4 regions of the Streptomyces sp. NPDC031379 genome follow, and region 1 is predicted to be linked to each of the others. Evidence: riboswitches for the same ligand, from Rfam matches in the RefSeq annotation. Region 1 holds a riboswitch; each other region holds the start of a gene.
The links. A riboswitch is a leader RNA that binds a small molecule or an ion and turns the genes downstream of it on or off. The one in region 1 is predicted to bind cobalamin.
Positions count from the first base shown of each region.

Region 2: another riboswitch for cobalamin. It lies ahead of ACZ5CW_RS02825 (ribonucleoside-diphosphate reductase subunit alpha); the one in region 1 lies ahead of nicT (Nickel transporter NicT).
Region 3: another riboswitch for cobalamin. It lies ahead of metE (5-methyltetrahydropteroyltriglutamate--homocysteine S-methyltransferase); the one in region 1 lies ahead of nicT (Nickel transporter NicT).
Region 4: another riboswitch for cobalamin. It lies ahead of ACZ5CW_RS06055 (CbtB domain-containing protein); the one in region 1 lies ahead of nicT (Nickel transporter NicT).

Region 1 is NZ_JBVIIT010000027.1:93,795-98,476, reverse strand. Features, by position in the region: gene ACZ5CW_RS33295 (hypothetical protein) at 542-1,168, shown strand; gene ACZ5CW_RS33290 (hypothetical protein) at 1,185-1,631, shown strand; gene ACZ5CW_RS33285 (hypothetical protein) at 1,714-1,941, shown strand; gene ACZ5CW_RS33280 (hypothetical protein) at 2,045-2,461, opposite strand; gene ACZ5CW_RS33275 (ArsR/SmtB family transcription factor) at 2,611-2,967, opposite strand; cobalamin riboswitch at 3,047-3,234, shown strand; gene nicT (Nickel transporter NicT) at 3,262-4,371, shown strand; gene ACZ5CW_RS33265 (glycosyltransferase family 2 protein) at 4,542-4,682, shown strand, end outside.
Region 2 is NZ_JBVIIT010000002.1:4,986-9,667, reverse strand. Features, by position in the region: gene ACZ5CW_RS02830 (ribonucleotide-diphosphate reductase subunit beta) at 1-177, opposite strand, end outside; gene ACZ5CW_RS02825 (ribonucleoside-diphosphate reductase subunit alpha) at 177-2,540, opposite strand; cobalamin riboswitch at 2,664-2,787, opposite strand; gene ACZ5CW_RS02820 (NACHT domain-containing protein) at 2,987-4,682, shown strand, end outside.
Region 3 is NZ_JBVIIT010000030.1:29,792-34,473, reverse strand. Features, by position in the region: gene scpA (methylmalonyl-CoA mutase) at 1-284, shown strand, start outside; gene meaB (methylmalonyl Co-A mutase-associated GTPase MeaB) at 291-1,295, shown strand; gene ACZ5CW_RS34565 (GAF and ANTAR domain-containing protein) at 1,300-1,989, opposite strand; cobalamin riboswitch at 2,213-2,431, shown strand; gene metE (5-methyltetrahydropteroyltriglutamate--homocysteine S-methyltransferase) at 2,586-4,682, shown strand, end outside.
Region 4 is NZ_JBVIIT010000003.1:244,650-249,331, forward strand. Features, by position in the region: gene ACZ5CW_RS06035 (ankyrin repeat domain-containing protein) at 1-298, opposite strand, end outside; gene ACZ5CW_RS06040 (histidine phosphatase family protein) at 443-1,033, shown strand; gene ACZ5CW_RS06045 (hypothetical protein) at 1,054-1,404, opposite strand; gene ACZ5CW_RS06050 (CbtA family protein) at 1,550-2,302, opposite strand; gene ACZ5CW_RS06055 (CbtB domain-containing protein) at 2,324-2,545, opposite strand; cobalamin riboswitch at 2,582-2,727, opposite strand; gene ACZ5CW_RS06060 (SpoIIE family protein phosphatase) at 2,817-4,682, opposite strand, start outside.

The DNA.
Region 1 (4,682 bases):
AGAACCGGGCCATCGCCCCGGACCGCGGGCTTCCTCCGGGTAATCCGGCCAGGAGCGGTCCCACCCCCGCGATTGCAGTTCGCGCCGCACGCCCAGAGCCGCCAACCGATCTACGGAGTCCAGGAGTTCTCCGCATTCACGGGCTCTGGACAGCTGAAGACGTCGCGCGGCGCGTATAGCTGCGGCTTCACGGCGAGTGAGGCCGACCAGGTCCCATCGCCCGCTGTCCGTAAGCTCCTTGGACCGATTCCTTTCATTGCTCAACAACTGATGCAGCCTCATCCGAGTGCCGTACGGCAAGCGCGCCGTCACAGGCACAGTTCCCTTTGTACGCACGACGCTCATTATGGCGTATTTAGCTTGCAAGTTACGAGCAGTCAAAAAGCAAACCGGTAGCAGAATTGTTTCAGCGTGCGGGTCAACTCACGGCGGTACATGATGTGAACGAGGCGGGCGGTCTGCCCTCTGGGTGACCACCCAATCCGCAGGGAGAGAGGAGAAGGAGATGTCGAATCCTTCCGTCAGGCAGGAGCAGTGGTCAATGCTGACCAATGAGTCAGCGCTGCCGCAGTTCGATTCGATCCGTGCTCACCCGGAGGCGAGGCTGTCCGAACTGCAGCACGCTCTTTCCGCGCAGTACGCGCTCGGCCAGGTGGACGAGATCCCAAGTGCCTTCGGTGTGGAGTTCAGCGCCCAGTTCGAACGGTCGGTGCGTGATCGGGAAAGCGGCGCAGTCGTGGCCCAGTACTCGGCCAGGATGGTGTTCGGCGAGGGGCCGAGTTCAGGGGAGCAGCGGATAGGTTTCATAGCCGCCAGCATCGACACCCGCCCCGCAGTGGACGCCGCCCCCGTGCCGGGAGTGCCGGTGGTGAGGGCCCTCGTCCAGAGGGACGGGAGCTGGCTCAACGCCGAGGAATTCACCGTCGACACGAGCGGGGACCTCGTCGCCGCAGACGGCCTCTGGGATGCCTTCAGAGGCTGTCTCGCGAGCAAGTGCGGCGGCGTCTGCCTGGGTTCGCTGGCCAGTTGCCTCCCGCTGGGCGCCCTGCCCGCGGTGGTCGCCTGCCTGGCAGCCACCTGTGGGCTCTGCGCGGCCCGATGTGCCGCCTGCGTGGCGTGCGATTGCGGCTGGCTGTGCAGCATGGTCACCGGATGCTGCCACACGTGACACGGGAGATCGCGACGTGAGAACCGTCATTCACTGGCTGACCGTGCCGGTCGAACAGCGAGCGGGAAGAGATGGACTGCCGGCGCTGAAATACGATGTTCCTGACGCGATCATCGTTCGCGGCAGCCAGATCGCGTACGTCGGGATCGCCGACGGAGAGGTTGCCGAAAAGCTCCTCGCACACCCGGACGTGGAAATCATGAGCGGTGAGGAAAAAAAACTCATCGAACTCGTTCCGGGTATGTCCGTGGCCTGGGAAAACCTCGAAAGGCAGCTGCCTTCGCTCGGCGCCGGCCACGGGTGGAAGGGTGCGGTCGGCCTGGGTGACGTGATATCGGCCATCACGCGCCGGGCACGCATCCCTGAGTGCGGAAGCTGTGCCCGGCGCCGTAAGGGACTCAACCGCATCACCGTGTGGGGCTGGTGGCGCAACCGGAAGCTGTCCCTGCAGCCCGAAGGGTGACTCGCATGAATGGCGCCTCGCTCGGTCCGGGAGAGGCGCCCCCCTATGGTTCGCGATCAGCGACGAAGGAGTGTGTAGTGCCATGACCGGTAAAGGCAATGAGCAGGTCCCCCTCGACAGGATTCTGACTGTAGAGGAAGGCATCGCCTTCAAGACGCGCTCAGCAGCTCTCGCCGAGGGACAGCGCTGGCGTTGGAACGGAATTTACGCCAACCCCGAGCAGGCCGTCGCCGTCGCCAACGCAAACCCTCCCCAGCAGGCCGGAGAAGTCATATTTACCGCCATCGGGGGCCTGATTCTCTTCTACTAGAATCCGGCTTCACGGACAGGTCGCGTGCACCTGGCCCCGAAAGCGGTTCCATGGAGACCCCAGGTCGGATCACATCCGGCCCGGGGTCTTCTCGGCTCGCGGCTCAGGCGCGGACGTCGTGCCAGGGCGAGCACTCCCGGTAGGTGCTGGTCACGATGCATCCCCGCAGCTTGTACGCCGTGCCCTCGGGGAGGTTGCCGGGGACGATCTTCGTGTAGGGGGAGTCGTGGCCCAGGGTGGAGGCGACGCGGCCGTTGCTGAGTTCCGCCTGGATGCCCAGGCCGTCGGCGTAGACGTCCTTGGCGATGAGGGCGTCGCCCGGGATGTTCGGGGCGGGCTGCGGGTCGGCGTTCCAGCGGGCGTACCCGATCACCGTTCCCTTGGAGTTGTGGATGGTGATGGTGTACGACCCGTCCGGGTCCATGGCGCTGGCGGTGCCGGCCCCGGTGGTGAGCGCCGCGCCGACGAGCATCGCGCCCATGCCGAGGATCGTGCCGACGCGCTTGTGTATCAGGCCCATGTGGTTCCCCTGTTTCCGTGTACTGCGGATCGCCGAGACGCTGCTTCGTTTCACCGGCAGCGGTGACGATCAGTCATGGTCACTCTATAGAAGGGTGGTTGTGCCCCCAGGGGGGTGGGGCCCGGCTGCCCGCGGTGGCCGGTGGCGTGTCAGTCGCGTGCGGCGCAGTGCTTCAGCAGTTCGGAGATCGATTCGTCGACCAGTCGGTAGCGCACGACGCGGCCGTCCTTGCGGCCCTCGACGACGCCCGCGGCCCGCAGCAGGCGCAGCGCCTGGGAGACGGCGGTGTCCCTCATCCCGGTGGCGACGGCGAGGTCGGAGACGGCGATCGGGCCGGCCTCGTGGAGCGCGAGCAGCAGGGACAGGCGTCCGGGATCGGAGAGCAGCGAGAAGCGGTCGGCCCAGGCGCGTACCCGCTCCGGCTCGCCTACGGCGGCGATGGCGTCGCAGACCCGATGGCCGTCGATGGTGCGCTGCCCGGCACGTTCCACGGGGACGAGATGCATGGCCCCATCATCGCAGCCGGCGGCCCTGGCCTCCATATCTGTTCAGTTGTGCAGCCTTGCAGCCGCTACCCACCGCCGCCTAGTGTGAGCGGGCCGTGGTGTTCGGGAAGACCGGTGACAGCCCTCAGGGGCTCAATCCGGAGCGGCCCTCGCCACTGTGATCGGGAAGTTCCCGCCCCCTACACGCCACTGGCCGCACGGCCGGGAAGGCAGGGGCGGGCGCGTCGACCCGTCAGCCAGGAGACCGGCCACGGCATCACGAAGCTGATCCACGAGGTGCTGGAGCGTGAACGCATGACCGTGTCCGAAGGCGTGCCCGAAACGGCCGCCGCCCCGTCCTTCCGCTGGCGCCGCGAGGACACCGTCCGTACCGCGGGTCTCCTGGCCGTGATCGTCGCCCTGCACGTGGTCGCGTTCGGCATCCTGTTCCTGCTCGTGATCCCCCGTCACTACGAGGTCGGCACCAAGGCGTTCGGTCTCGGCCTCGGCATCACGGCGTACACGCTGGGCATGCGGCACGCCTTCGACGCGGACCACATCGCGGCGATCGACAACACCACCCGCAAGCTGATGGCCGACGGCAAGCGGCCGGTGTCGGTGGGCTTCTGGTTCGCGCTGGGGCACTCCAGCGTGGTGGTCGTCATGGCCGCGCTGGTCGCCGGCGGCGCGAAGCTCGCCGGCACCCTGATGAACGACGGCTCGCGGACCCACCAGGTCCTCGGCACCGTCGGCACCACGGTCTCCGGCAGCTTCCTGTACCTCATCGCCGCCCTCAACCTGGTCGCGCTCTTCGGCATTCTGCGGGTGTTCAAGGCGATGCGCGCCGGGCACTACGACGAGGCGGAGCTTGAGGCCCACCTCGACTCCCGCGGCTTCATGAACCGTGTCCTCGGCCGGCTCACCAAGTCCATCCGCCGCCCCGGCCAGATGTTCCCGCTCGGCTTCCTCTTCGGCATCGGCTTCGACACCACGACGGAGGTCCTGCTCCTCGCCCTGGCCGGCAACGGGGCCGCCGCCGGTCTCCCGTGGTACGCCGTGCTGTGCCTGCCGCTGCTGTTCGCGGCCGGCATGAGCCTGTTCGACACCCTCGACGGCACGTTCATGAACTTCGCCTACCAGTGGGCCTTCTCCAACCCGGTGCGGAAGGTGTTCTACAACCTCACCATCACCGGCCTGTCCATCGCGGTGGCCTTCTTCGTCGGCACGATCGAGCTGGTCGGCGTGCTGCACGACAAGCTCGGTCTGCACGACGGCGTCACGGACTGGATCGCAGCCCTGGACCTGGACAACGTGGGCTACGTCATCGTCGGCCTGTTCGTGGTCGTGTGGGCCGTGGCCATCGGGTACTGGCGCCTCGCCAAGGTCGAGGAGCGCTGGGCCGTCCGCGCCACCGACACGAGCTGAGGGGACCGGCCCGCGAGGCCGCTCCTTCGCCGCGGACAAAACCGGAGCAAAGGTGCCGCAAAGTGAAGTGGCGTCAGATGAACCCGCGGACGTGAGGCAACATCTTGGTGAACGGCGGGCGCCGCGCGGTCGAGGCGCGGCGCCGCCGTCGGCCGGATGGGGTGAGGGACGTGGTGGAGCCGAGGATCGCCGTCGCCGTGGTGACCATGGGCAACCGGCCCGCCGAGGTCGACGCCCTGCTGGAGTCCGTGGCCAAGCAGGACCTCGCTCCGGCCCGCATCGTCATCGTCGGAAACGGCTGCCGGCTGCCC
Region 2 (4,682 bases), on a different contig from region 1:
GTGCTGTTCGGCCGGCGTCAGCTTCGCGAGGTCGGCGACGTCGGAGTGGAGGTCGACCTCCTCGACGGTCCAGGTGTTCTTGATGGCGTCCCGGTAGCGCTCGTAGAAGTCGGGGTAGCGCATCGGGCGCAGAGTCAGCTCGAAGCCGGGGTCGAGCAGGTTCTGGTTGCTGGGCATTACTGGCAGGCCTCGCAGGACTCGGGGTTCTCAAGGGAGCAGGCGACGGCGTCGGGGTCGGCGGCCTGCTGCACGGGGATGGGGGTCTGGGTCTGCGCCTGGGCGGCGCGGGCGATGCGGGTCGCCGGGCGGGAGCGCAGGTAGTACGTCGTCTTCAGGCCCTGCTTCCAGGCGTACGCGTACATCGAGGAGAGCTTGCCGATGGTCGGCGTCTCCATGAACAGGTTCAGCGACTGCGCCTGGTCCAGGAACGGGGTCCGGGCCGCGGCCATGTCGATCAGGCCGCGCTGCGGGATCTCCCACGCGGTGCGGTACAGCGCCCGTACGTCCTCGGGGATCCACGCGAAGTCCTGCACCGAGCCGTTGGAGTCGCGCAGCGCCTCCCGGGTACGGGCGTCCCAGACGCCCAGCTCCTTCAGGTCGTGCACCAGGTACGAGTTGACCTGGAGGAACTCGCCCGACAGCGTCTCGCGCTTGAACAGATTGGACACCTGCGGCTCGATGCACTCGTACACGCCCGCGATGGAGGCGATGGTGGCGGTCGGGGCGATGGCGAGGAGCAGGGAGTTGCGCATGCCGACCGCGGCGATCCGCGTCCGCAGCGCCGCCCAGCGCTCCGGCCAGGTGAACTCGACGCCGTAGTGGTCGGGGTGCAGGACACCCTGGGCCGTACGGGTCTTCTCCCAGGCCGGCAGCGGGCCGTTGCGCTCGGCGAGGTCGGCCGAGGCCTCGTACGCGGCGAGCATGATGCGCTCGGCGATCCGGGTGGACAGGGCCTTCGCCTCGGGGGAGCCGAAAGGCAGGCGCAGCTTGAAGAAGACGTCCTGCAGCCCCATCGCGCCGAGGCCGACGGGGCGCCACTTGGCGTTCGAGCGGCCCGCCTGCTCGGTCGGGTAGAAGTTGATGTCCACGACCCGGTCGAGGAAGGTGACGGCCGTGCGGACCGTCTCGTCCAGCCGCTCCCAGTCGATGTCGTCTGCCGTCACGAAGGCGCCGAGGTTGACCGAGCCCAGGTTGCAGACCGCCGTCTCCCCGTCGTCCGTGACCTCCAGGATCTCCGTGCAGAGGTTGGAGGAGTGGACGACATGGCCGGCGGTCGCCGTCTGGTTCGCCGTGCGGTTGGCGGCGTCCTTGAAGGTCATCCAGCCGTTGCCGGTCTGCGCGAGGGTGCGCATCATGCGGCCGTACAGGTCGCGGGCCGGGATCGTCTTCTTCGCGAGGCCGTTCGCCTCCGCCTTGCGGTAGGCGGCGTCGAACTCCTCGCCCCACAGGTCCACCAGCTCCGGCACGTCCGCCGGGGAGAACAGCGACCACTGCTCGTCGGCGTTGACCCGGCGCATGAACTCGTCCGGGATCCAGTGCGCGAGGTTCAGGTTGTGCGTACGCCGGGCGTCCTCACCGGTGTTGTCGCGCAGCTCCAGGAACTCCTCGATGTCGGAGTGCCAGGTCTCCAGGTACACCGCGGCCGCGCCCTTGCGCCGGCCGCCCTGGTTCACGGCGGCCACCGAGGCGTCCAGGGTCTTCAGGAACGGGACGATGCCGTTGGAGTGCCCGTTGGTGCCGCGGATCAGCGAACCGCGCGAACGGATCCGGGAGTACGACAGACCGATGCCGCCGGCGTGCTTGGAGAGGCGGGCGACCTGGTGGTAGCGGTCGTAGATGGAGTCCAGCTCGTCCAGCGGGGAGTCGAGCAGGTAGCAGGACGACATCTGCGGGTGCCGGGTACCGGAGTTGAAGAGGGTGGGGGAGGAGGGCAGGTAGTCGAGGCGGCTCATGAGCCCGTAGAGCGCCGCGACCTCGTCCACCGAGCGGGTGGTGTCGTCCTCCGCGAGTCCGCCGGCCACGCGCAGCATGAAGTGCTGGGGCGTCTCGACGACCTTGCGGGTGATCGGGTGCCGCAGCAGGTAGCGGCTGTGCAGGGTGCGCAGCCCGAAATAACCGAAGCGGTCGTCGGCCTGCGGGTCGATCAGCGCGTCGAGCCGCTCGGCGTGCAGCCGCACGAACTCGGCGGTCCGGTCCGCGATGAGACCCTCCCGGTGCCCCACGGCGACGGACTCGGTGAAGGACCGCACGCCCTGCGAGGCGGCCTCGTCCCGGATGGCCAGGGTCAGCAGCCGGGCGGCCAGCCTGGAGTAGGCGGGGTCCTCGGAGATCAGGCCCGCGGCCGCCTCCGTGGCCAGCTCGCGCAACTCCGCCTCGTCGGCCCTCGCGGACCGGCCCCGCAGCGCGGCGGCGGCGACCCGGCCGGGGTCGGCGTCGGGGAGGTCGGCGGTCAGCTCGGTCAGGGTCCGCAGCAGCGCGGCACCGGGACCGTCGGTCTTCAGCTCGCTGACTGAAGCCGGATCGGCTGGCGCGATGGTCACGTGGGGCTCTCCCTCGCTCGGCACGGGGCCTGGCGGAGGGCAGGGGCAGCCACGAGCGCGCACGGCGTCGCGTCCACCGGCCCACTCCACGAGGCCCGGACGTCTCAAGGCACCCGGACCGGACGGCCGGGCGCGCTGCCGGCAGGTCCTCGGACTGAACGGGCGTGCGGATGCACGCAAGTACACCGTTGCGGGACAGTTCCGGATTCGCACCGGATTCCCCTGCGGCGACAGCGAGGATGAGCATACATCTAGTGCTGGGCTGCCGTGTCACCCCCACATGTTGTGTCTGTTGCGTGGTGCGGCGGCTTCAGAGGGTCAACTTCCGTGGCCCGCGGGCCTGGCCGCGGGCCGGGTTGCGGGGCGCGCCGGGAGTGCTTCCATGGAAGTAGGCGTCGGCGTCCAGGGGTCCTCCGTCCCGAGCAGGCACAGGAGGAGAGTGCACGATGCCGAAGGTCGTCCGTCACCCGCCGGGCAAGGAGCGGCCGCGCAGCGCACCCATGGCGACCCTACCGCTGAGGGGGTTGGGACGCCGGGGCCACCGGCTCTGTCTCGGCTACTGGCACGGCATGACGGTCCGTTGGGAAGCCCGCCAGGACACCACCCGGCCCAAGAAGTGGCGCAGATGGTTCTCCTACACCAACGCCACCAGGATCGTCTGGACCGTCGCCGCGCTCGCGCTGCTCGCCTGGGCCGGAGAAGGCCTGTACCTCTGGTTCTCCGACGCGAAGACGACCGGCTTCGAGGACTGGCGCAAGGACAACCCGGCGTTCGACGACGCCTTCTTCCGCGTCCTGGGTCCCGTCCTCACCGCCTCGCTCGCCGCCACCTGCTTCCTGTTCTGCTGGTACGCCTGGACCAAGCACCGCTACCTGGCGAAGGCACGCAGACGCCCGCAGGACCTGGTGGTCACCGCCGGACCGGACACCGCCGAGATCGTCGGCCGGGAGGAGGTCGCCGAGGTCATCGCCCAGCGGTTGCGCAGCCGTGACACGCGCAGACCGTATCTGCTCGTCGGCGGGGTGGGGGTCGGCAAGACGGCCGTACTGGTACGGCTCACCGAGATGCTGGCCCGGCAGCGTGCCGTGCCCGTGCCGATCCGGCTGCGGGACGCCACCGGCCCCGACCTGAACTTCGAGCGCATGGCCCAGCGACGTTTCGCCGAGGAGGCGCCCCACGGCATCCTGGCGCGCACCAAGACCGAGCGGGTCTGGCAGCAGCTGATCGCCGACGACAAGGTGGTCGTCATCGCCGACGGCCTGGAGGAGGCCGTCCTCGACCCGGGGCTCCAGGAGGACCGGGACAACATCATCCGCAAGGCCATCGAACGCGCCTATCAGGAGCGGCTGCCCCTCGTCATCGCCTCCCGGCCGCACAGCCCGCTGGAGAGCACCCCCGCCGCCATCGTGGAGCTGGAACCGCTCAGCGAGGAGGAGGCATTGCGCTTCGTCGAGTCGAGAGTGCCGGAGACGGACGAGCGGCGCATCGACTGGATCGTGGAGACGGCGGAGATGACCGAGTCGCCCATCTACCTGCAGATCGCCCGGGAGCTGCACCACCACGGCGCCCTGGAACGCGACCGCCGCAGGGATCCGCGACGGCTGGACACCCGCAGCGAGGACCGCAGCCAGCTGCGGCTGTGGCTGCTGGAGACGTGGGAGCACGCCCTGCTGGAGGGACGGCTCCGCGACGACGTGGCGCTCGGTCCGCAGGAGCGCGGCGACACCCTGGAGGTGGTCTCGGCCCTGGCCTGCATCGGACTGCTCCAGGACAAACTGGAGGTCGGCTTCGCAGAGCTGCTGGGCCCGGACGTCCGGCCCGGCCCGGCCCGGCGGGCGCGGGCCCGTGCCGGACGTGCCTGGGAACAGCGCGGCTTCACCCCGAACGGCAAGCGGGGGGACGCCTCCTCCGAGTGGCACCGGCAGCAGATCTGGGGCCTGCTCTGCGACCGGGTGAGTCCGGAGGTGGGCAAGCGGCTGAGGGAGGGGAACCCGGTCCAGTGCCACGCCGTCCTCGCCCGCTTCGCGGCCCAGGCCGACAAGCTGAAGCTGGTGGAGGGCTTCGAGCAGAAGGTCCGCTTCCCGCACAGCATCATCCAGGCGTACTTCGGCCACCGCGCGCTGTACCGCCTGGGCGAGCGCG
Region 3 (4,682 bases), on a different contig from region 1:
CGGAGGAGGTCGCCCGGCAGGCGGTCGAGGCGGACGTGCACGTGGTCGGCGTGTCGTCGCTGGCCGCCGGTCACCTCACGCTCGTCCCGGCGCTGCGCGAGCAGCTCGCCGAGGAGGGCCGCGAGGACATCATGATCGTGGTCGGCGGGGTGATCCCGCCGCAGGACGTGCCGACCCTGCTGGAGATGGGCGCCACGGCCGTGTTCCCGCCCGGGACGGTGATCCCGGACGCGGCGTACGACCTGGTGCAGCGGCTGTCGGCCGACCTCGGCCACGACCTGTAGAGCCCGATGGCCGCGATCGATCTCGACACGTATGTGAAGGGTGTGCTCGACGGCAAGCGGGCCCTGGTGGCCCGCGCCATCACGCTCGTGGAGTCCACCCGTCCGCAGCACCGGGCGCTGGCGCAGGAGTTGCTCACCGAGCTGCTCCCGCACAGCGGCCGGGCGCGGCGGATCGGCATCAGCGGAGTGCCGGGCGTCGGCAAGTCGACGTTCATCGACGCGTTCGGCACCCTGCTGACCTCGCTGGGCCACCGGGTGGCGGTCCTCGCCGTGGACCCCTCCTCGACCCGTACCGGCGGCTCGATCCTGGGCGACAAGACCCGGATGGAGCGGCTCGCGGTGGACCCGGACGCCTTCGTCCGGCCCTCCCCCAGCGCGGGCACGCTGGGCGGGGTCGCGAAGGCCACCCGGGAGTCGATGGTGGTCATGGAGGCGGCGGGCTACGACGTGGTCCTCGTGGAGACCGTCGGCGTCGGCCAGTCGGAGACCGCGGTCGCCGACATGGTCGACTCCTTCCTGCTGCTGACCCTGGCGCGCACCGGAGACCAGCTGCAGGGCATCAAGAAGGGCGTCCTGGAGCTGGCCGACGTGATCGCCGTCAACAAGGCGGACGGTCCGCACGAGCGCGACGCGCGGGCCGCCGCCCGGGAACTGGCCGGGGCGCTGCGCCTGATGCACGGCAAGGACGCCTTCTGGACGCCCCCGGTGCTGCACTGCAGCGCCCGGGAGTCGACCGGCCTGGACACGGTGTGGGAGCGGCTGGAGCAGCACCGTACGCTGCTCGACTCCACCGGGCGGCTCGCCGCCAAGCGGCGGGACCAGCAGGTCGGCTGGACCTGGGCGATGGTCCGCGACGAACTGCTCGGCCGGCTGCACGCCGACCCGGCGGTGCGCGAGGCCGCGCCGGACCTGGAAGGGCAGGTCCGGGAGGGCCGGTTGACCGCGACGCTGGCCGCGGAGCGCATCCTGGCGGCGTTCGAGGGGCGTACGACTCCCCCGGCCGGCGCCTGAGGGGTCAGTTCGGCCCGCCGTGTTCGCAGATCCGGCGGGCCACCTCCCGGAGTTTGACGTTGTGCTCCTGGGAGTAGCGGCGCAGCACGTCGAAGGCCTGGTCCTCGGTGAGCCGGTGGCTGCCCATGAGGATGCCCATGGCCTCCCCGATCACGTGCCGGGTGGCGACGGCCTCCTCCATCTGGGCGTGCGTGCGGGCGCTGGAGAAGGCGACCGCGGCGTGCGAGGCGAGCAGCCAGCCGGCCGTCTCACTGACCTCGGTGAACGCGCCCGGGCTGCGGGAGTACAGGTTCAGCGCGCCGAGGTCCTCGTCCTCGGTGAAGAGCAGGAAGCCCATCATGCTGCCGAGGCCCAGCTCCCGGGCCCGGGTCACGTAGGCGGGCCAGCGCGGCTGCTCGGTCCGGAAGTCGGCGATCCGGAACACCCGCTCCTCCTGCTGCCGGCGGGCCGCGTCGAAGCAGGGGCCTTCTCGCAGGCGTTCCTGCAGCCGGTCGCTGTCGATCACGAGCTGGTGGGTCGGGGCGAGGGTCCGCGCGCCCTTTCCGTGCAGGATGAGGATGCCGGCCGCGTCACAGCCGGCGACGAGCCGGGTGGCGGAGGCGGTGATCCGCTCCAGGGTGGCGGTCACCGAGTCCTGCGCCAGCAGGTCGCGCGCAAAGGCCGCCAGCTGTTCGGCGAACGTGCGCCAGTCCATCGCGCCTCCTGAGTCCCGGCCGCCGTCCACCACGTCGCCTGCCCACTCCCCACCGTCTCCTGCCCACTCCCTACCATCGCATCCGCCCACCGCGCCGACGACGCGCGGCTCGACCGCCCCGCGGCGCGGCGGAAGGGCGGCGCAACCGCCCGGACGAGGCTGCCGGGCCGCCCGCGCCGGGTCCGGGTTGCGCATACCCGGCCACGACCGGGCATCACCCGCTAGGCTGACCCGTGCAGCTGGTTCGCCCCGTCCGCCAGGCGGGAGCGTCGCAAGAGGGAACCCGGTGGGAATCCGGGACTGCCCCGCAGCGGTGAGCGGGAACGACCGCCGTCATACGCACTGGGCCCGAGAGGGCCTGGGAAGCGACGGCCAGTAGGTGTCCTCCATTCGTGAGGACGTGCCCGCGAGTCCGAAGACCTGCCAACTGCCCGCGTGCGAACACTCGTACGCGGACATCCCGGTGACCTCGAGGGCGGGTCGGCGTACACCACCGCACGGAACGGCCGTGGGCCGCCGCCGTCCGGTACGTCACCCCTTCGCGCTCTCGTCCCGTCCCCGGGATCTCAGGGATTCATCTCGCGAAGGAGATCTCCGTGACCACCACGTCCGCAGCCGCGGCAGCACGGGCCACCGTGTACGGCTACCCCCGACAGGGGCAGGGCCGGGAACTGAAGAAGGCCGTCGAGGGCTACTGGCAGGGCCGTGTCGGCGCCGACGCCCTCCGGCGGACCGCGGCCGAACTGCGCCGCGCCAACTGGCGGCAGCTGGCCGAGGCCGGCCTCGACGAGGTCCCGACCGGCGACTTCTCGTACTACGACCATGTCCTGGACACCACCGTCATGGTCGGCGCGATCCCCGCACGCCACCGGGAGGCCGTCGCCGCCGACCCGCTCGCCGGGTACTTCGCGATGGCCCGCGGCACCCAGGACGCGGCGCCGCTGGAGATGACCAAGTGGTTCGACACCAACTACCACTATCTCGTCCCGGAGCTGGGCCCGGACACCGTCTTCACGGCCGACTCCGCCAAGCAGGTCGCCGAACTGGGGGAAGCCCTCGCCCTGGGGCTCACGCCCCGGCCGGTCCTCGTGGGCCCCGTCACCTACCTCCTGCTGTCCAAGCCCGCCCCCGGCGTGGCCGGCGGCTTCGACCCGCTCACCCTGCTCGACCGGCTGCTGCCCGTCTATGCCGAGGTGCTCGCCGACCTGCGCGCGGCCGGCGCGGAGTGGGTCCAGCTCGACGAGCCCGCGCTGGTCCAGGACCGCACCCCGGCCGAGCTGAACGCCGCGGCCCGCGCCTACCACGGCCTCGGCACCCTCACGGACCGGCCCAAACTGCTGGTCGCCTCCTACTTCGACCGCCTCGGCGAGGCCCTGCCGATGCTCGCCAAGGCGCCGGTCGAAGGGCTCGCCCTGGACTTCACGGAGACGGCCGCCGCCCACCTCGACGCGCTCGCCGCCGTCGGCGGACTGCCCGGCAAGCGGCTGGTCGCCGGCGTGGTCAGCGGCCGCAACGTCTGGGTGAACGACCTGGGGAGGTCCCTCGCCACCCTCGGCACCCTGCTCGGCCTGGCCGACCGGGTCGACGTGTCCGCCTCCTGCTCCCTGCTGCACGTCCCCCTCGACGCGGCGGCTGAGCGGGACATCGAGCCGCAGATCCGGCGCTGGCTCGCCTTCGCCCGGCAGAAGACCGCCGAGATCGTCACGCTCGCCAAGGGCCTGTCCCACGGCACCGCCGCGATCACCGCGGAACTGGCGGCGAACCGGGCCGACCTGGCCTCCCGCGCGACCTCACCCCTCACCCGCGACCCCGCCGTCCGCGCCCGTACCGCAGCCGTCACCGAGGCGGACGCCCGCCGCTCCCAGCCCTACCCCGAGCGGGCCGCCGCCCAGCGGGCCCAGCTGCGCCTGCCGCTGCTGCCCACGACCACCATCGGCTCCTTCCCGCAGACCGGCGAACTGCGCACCGCCCGGGCCGACCTGCGCGCGGGACGGATCGACACGGCCGGCTACGAGGACCGCATCCGGGCGGAGATCCAGGAGGTGATCGCCTTCCAGGAGAAGGCCGGACTGGACGTTCTGGTGCACGGGGAGGCCGAACGCAACGACATGGTCCAGTACTTCGCCGAGCAGCTCACGGGCTACCTCGCCACCCGGCACGGCTGGGTCCAGTCCTACGGCACCCGTTACGTCCGCCCGCCGATCCTCGCCGGCGACGTCTCGCGCCCCGAGCCGATGACCGTGCGCTGGACGACGTACGCCCAGTCCCTCACCGGCCGCCCCGTCAAGGGCATGCTCACCGGCCCCGTCACCATGCTCGCCTGGTCCTTCGTCCGCGACGACCAGCCCCTCGCCGACACCGCCCGCCAGGTCGCCCTCGCCCTGCGGGACGAGGTGAACGACCTGGAGGCGGCGGGCACTTCGGTCATCCAGGTCGACGAACCCGCCCTGCGGGAGACGCTGCCGCTGCGTGCCGACGACCACCGCGCCTACCTGGCCTGGGCCACGGAGGCCTTCCGGCTCACCACCGCCGGCGTGCGCCCGGACACCCAGGTGCACACCCATATGTGCTACGCCGAGTTCGGCGACGTCGTCCAGGCCATCGACGACCTCGACGCGGACGTCATCAGCCTGGAGGCGGCCCGCTCCCACATGCAGGTCGCCCGTGAACTCGCCGCCCACGGCTACCCGCGC
Region 4 (4,682 bases), on a different contig from region 1:
CGGCGCGGCTGCCGTCACTCGCCCGCAGGGTGCGCCAGGCGCCGTACTCCAGGAGACGCCCTGCCGTCTCGTCCGGGACGCCGTGCCACGCGGCCTGGTGCAGCGGCGCGTAGCCGCTACGGCCTTCCAGGCGTGCGGAGTTGGCCCAGGAGGGTCTGTCGTCGAGGATCTGGAAGACCGTCCGCCAGTCCCCGTCCCGGGCGGCGTCGGCAAGCCGGTCCCGCTGCTGCGCGAATCTCTCCTTGAGCGTCGACCGGCGGGTGACACCGTCCCAGTCCGCGACATGTTGATCCATCACGCGGCCGAGTCCAGGAGCCCCCCGCACGGCGTCGCCGCCGTCCTCTGCCTGGCCGGTGCTAGGTTCGCCACGCGGCGGGGCGACGGGGAGGTGCTCGCCGCCGTAGGCGCCCCACCCCGTAGCAGCCGCAGGAGGAACAGCCCCGTGACCAGCCGCGTCACCTTCGTCTCACCTGCGACCAGCCCGTCGCTGCGGCAGGCCCGCTTCTACGACGGCGACTCGCTCGACGACATGGGGGCTGCCCGCGCCCGCTCGGCGGCCGGGGCGCTGCCCGCGTCCGCCCGTGTCGTCACTTCCCCGAGCGTGCGCTGCCGGGAGACGGCGACGGCACTCGGCCTCGACGGCGTGCGGACGCCGGAGCTGGCGGGTCTGGATGTGGGCCGCTGGCGAGGCCGCACCCTCGAGGAGGTGGGGGCCGCCGAGCCGGAGGCGGTGGGCCGTTGGCTCGCCGACGCAGGCTGGTCGGCACACGGCGGGGAGTCGGTACGGGATGTGTGCGAGCGGGTCGGGCGCTGGCTGGACGGCGCGCAGGACACGGACGGGCGTACGGTCGCCGTGGTGGAGCCGGAGGTCGTACGGGCCGCGGTGGTCCATGTCCTGGGCCTGCCCGTGACCGCCTTCTGGCGGCTGGACGTACCGCCGTTGACGGCCACGGAAGTCAGTGGACGGGCCGGACGCTGGAATCTACGGCTCGGGCAGCCCCTGGCCGCGACGGGGACCACCGCGGCGCGCTGAGGCCGTGCGGGCGCCGTGGTTCAGCAGGCCCGGTCCCGGTGTCGGCGCAGCAGCGCCGCGATCGCACAGCGCAGGCAGTCGGTCCCCTCGTCCCACCGCGTCGACCGGACCGTGGGACAGGACGCCGGGCACTTCGGCCGTGCCGCGCCGCCGCCCCGCTCCTGGCCGTCCGCCGGGTCGTTCACCAGCGTTTCCAGCTCCAGCAGGAGCTGTTCGGTCCGCTTCACCTGCTGGGCGAGCACCCGCACCCGGGCGCTCTGGCCGCCGATCTGCCGTCGGCTGGCGATCAGCTGCTCGTACTCCTCGACCGTGAGGGCGACCGCCTCACGGCCCCCGAGGGTGATACGGCGCGGCTGGGGAGGTCTGGCCACTCGGTTCCTCCGCTCCTGGACTCGGCGGTCCCCGACCGGTCGGATGGTGTGCCGTGCCATGCCCGTGATCCGACCGCGCAGGTGCCCCGAGAACGCGAGAGGGCCCCCCGATGGTTCCGAGGGGCCCTTCCGTGTCCCAAAACCGTCAGTTCGGGGCGGGAACTGTCCGCCCGGACGGTGCTGTCACGGGCTTGGGGTTCAGCTGCCGCTCGGCCAACTCACCGAAGAGCAGCCCGAATCCGCCCCACAGGACGCTCTGGATGGCCAGTGCGGACAGGCGGAACCGCCACAGCAGGGTGGCCGGGAAGTGCTCCGGCACCTCGTTGACGGCCGGCAGGAACGCGTAGGCCAGACCGATCGCGGCGGCGAAGGCGGCCACCGCGGCCACGGTCGCCCACCAGGTGCCCAGTCGGGGCGCCAGGCGCTTGCCCAGGATGGTCGCGGCGACCGCGAGGAGGACGCTGAGCAGCATCATCAGGAAGTACAGGGCGGTCCGCTCGCCGATGGTGTCGGGGTCGCCGACCGACGGCGGGTTGGCCGGGTACTTCAGGAACGGGATCACGTACACGGCGAGCAGTGCGCAGCCGGACAGCAGCAGCGCGGTCGCTCGCGGGGAGAAGCGGCCCACGCGGCCCAGCGCGAAGCAGAAGGCCAGCGCCGCGATGCCGCCGAAGGCGACCCCGTAGACGAGGACACCGGTGGCGAGACCGGCGGTGGACTGCAGGGAACGGGAGACGACCTCCATCTCGTGCTCATGGGAGTGGGCGTCCTCGAAGCTGATCGCCTTGTCGACGTTCGGCTCACCGAGGAGGTAGGAGACGATCAGGGCGAGAACGCCGGCGGCCAGGCCGGCGAGCATGCCCCGCACGAGGAGGTTTCTTACCGATGCGGAGTTCATGGGCGTGCGGCGTCCCTCGCGTCAGTGGCAGGGGAAGCCGAGCAGGTGACGGGCGTCGTGCACCCACTCGTGGACGTCCGTGCCGTTGAACACGGAGGTGGCGCCCTGCTCGGCGCCGACGAAGTACAGCAGGATCAGCATCAGGACGCCGAAGAAGACCGCCCAGGGGGCGATGGCCTTCAGCGGCAGCTTGGCGGGGATGGCGGGAGTGGTGGCTGTCGGCTGGGCGACGGTCTGCGCCATGGCAGAACCTCCTCCGGGAGTTCGCGTCCCATGTCGGTGGTGCAGTGGACGACGGCCACGGGTCTGACTCACGAGACGCCCGCAAAGGCGTCTCGCACACAGTGGCGCGACCGTGCCGGATTCCCACCGGCTTCCGTCTCGCCGTCGTCGATATCGGACAGACCGTACCGTGCGGCGGGTACCCCGCCAAGACCGCGCCGGGCGGCGTGATCTTCCTCTCGCGCCGGGCAGCGGCCCGCGAACGGCGCCAGGTCCGGGTTCGGCGTCCCGGTCAGGACCCGCCGGCGGCCGACAGCGGCTGTGCGCGGGCGATGAGCAGGGCGACGTCGTCGTGGTCGGCGGGGTGCCTGAGCCGCTGCAGGAGCCGGTCGCAGGTCTCCTCTGCCGAGCGGTACGGCGGTGACAGCAAACGCAGGAGGTCTTCCAGGCGTTCGTCGATGGGGTCGTGGCGGGTCTCGACCAGTCCGTCGGTGTAGAGGACCAGTTGGTCGCCGGGTCGCAGGTCGAGGGTGGTGGCCTCGAAGGGCACGCCGCCGACTCCCAGCGGAATACCGGTGGGCAGGTCGAGGAGTTCGGCCGGCCGGCCGTCCCGGACCAGCACCGGGGGCAGATGGCCGGCGGACGCCACGTGCAGGCGGCAGCGGTGCGGGTCGTAGACCGCGTAGACGCAGGTGGCGATGTAGGGGTCCAGACCGCGCGTGATCTTGTCGAGGTGCGTGAGGATCCGGGCCGGGTCGAGGTCGAGGTCGGCGAGGGTGGAGGTGGCGGTGCGCAGGCGGCCCATCGCGGTGGCGGCCGGGATACCGCTGCCCATGACGTCGCCCACGGTGAGCGCGGTCCGGTCACCGTCGAGCGGGATGACGTCGTACCAGTCGCCGCCGACCTCGCTGAAGGCCTGGGCGGGCCGGTAGCGGGCGGCGACCTCGAGACCGGGGTGACGCGGCGAGAGTTGCGGAAGCAGGCTGCGCTGGAGGGTTTCGGCGGCGCTGCGGATGTGCTGGTGCAGGACGGCGTTGTCGATGCTCAGCGCGGCGGACGCGGCCAGCTCGCAGGCGAGGGTGAGGTCGTCCTCGTCGAACGGCAGGGGGTTGCGGGCTCTGGCCAGCCCCATGACCCCGATGACCTGTCCGCGGGCGATGAGGGGAACCGCCATGTCGGTGTGGACACCGGCCCGGGCGAGCAGACGGGCGGCGGCGGGGTCGGCGGCGACCCGGGTGAGGTCGCCGCTCTCCAGGTGGGTGATCAGCTGGGGGCGGCCGGTGCGGATGCAGTGGGCCGCCGGGTGGTCGGCGTGGTAGGTGGTGAGGCGGCCGGGCGGAACGATCGCCTGAGCGGCGTCGGTGGGGTAGGCGGTCTTCACGGCCAGGGCGCGGAACATCGCCAGTCCCTCGCCCACGTCCGGGCGCCCCGTCTGCAGCACGGAGTCCAGGAGGTCCACGGCGGCCATGTCGGCCAGGTCGGGCACGAGGACGTCGGCCAGTTCCTGGGCGGTCCGCTCCACCTCCAGGGTGGTGCCGATGCGGGCCGAACCGGTGGCCACCAGGCGCAGGCGCTCCTGGGCCCGGTCGGCCTTTCTCGCCGCCTGGTACCGGTCGGTGACGTCCACCACCACGCTGGCGAGACCCAGCGGCTCCCCGTGGTGGTCCTCCAGCCGGTAGTACGACACCGCCCAGGCGTGGTCATGGTCGGGGTCGGCGCGCGTACGGCCCACCACCTGCTGGTCCACCACGGGGACACCGGTCTCCAGGACCTTGCGCATCGTGCTCTCCGCGTCCAGGAAGCGCGGATTGGGCAGGATCTCGCGGAATGCCCGGCCGACGTGGTCGGTCTCGGCGACGCCGTGCATCGACGCCAGGGCCGGGTTGACGACCACGTACCGCAGGTCGGTGTCCAGGACGGACAGCCCGATCGGGGCCTGGGTGACCAGCCGGGTGGACAGGGCCAGGTTGCGCTCCACCTGCCGCAGCGTGGCCCGGTCGGTGGCCAGCCCCAGCGCGTAGTGGTCGCCGAGGTTGTCGGTCAGCCGCATGTTGCGGAACTCGACCATTCGGGTGCTGCCGTCCTTGTGCCGGACGGGGAACGCCCCCGCCCAGCCGCGTCCGGTCTCCATCACCTCGGCGAACAGCATGATCGCCGC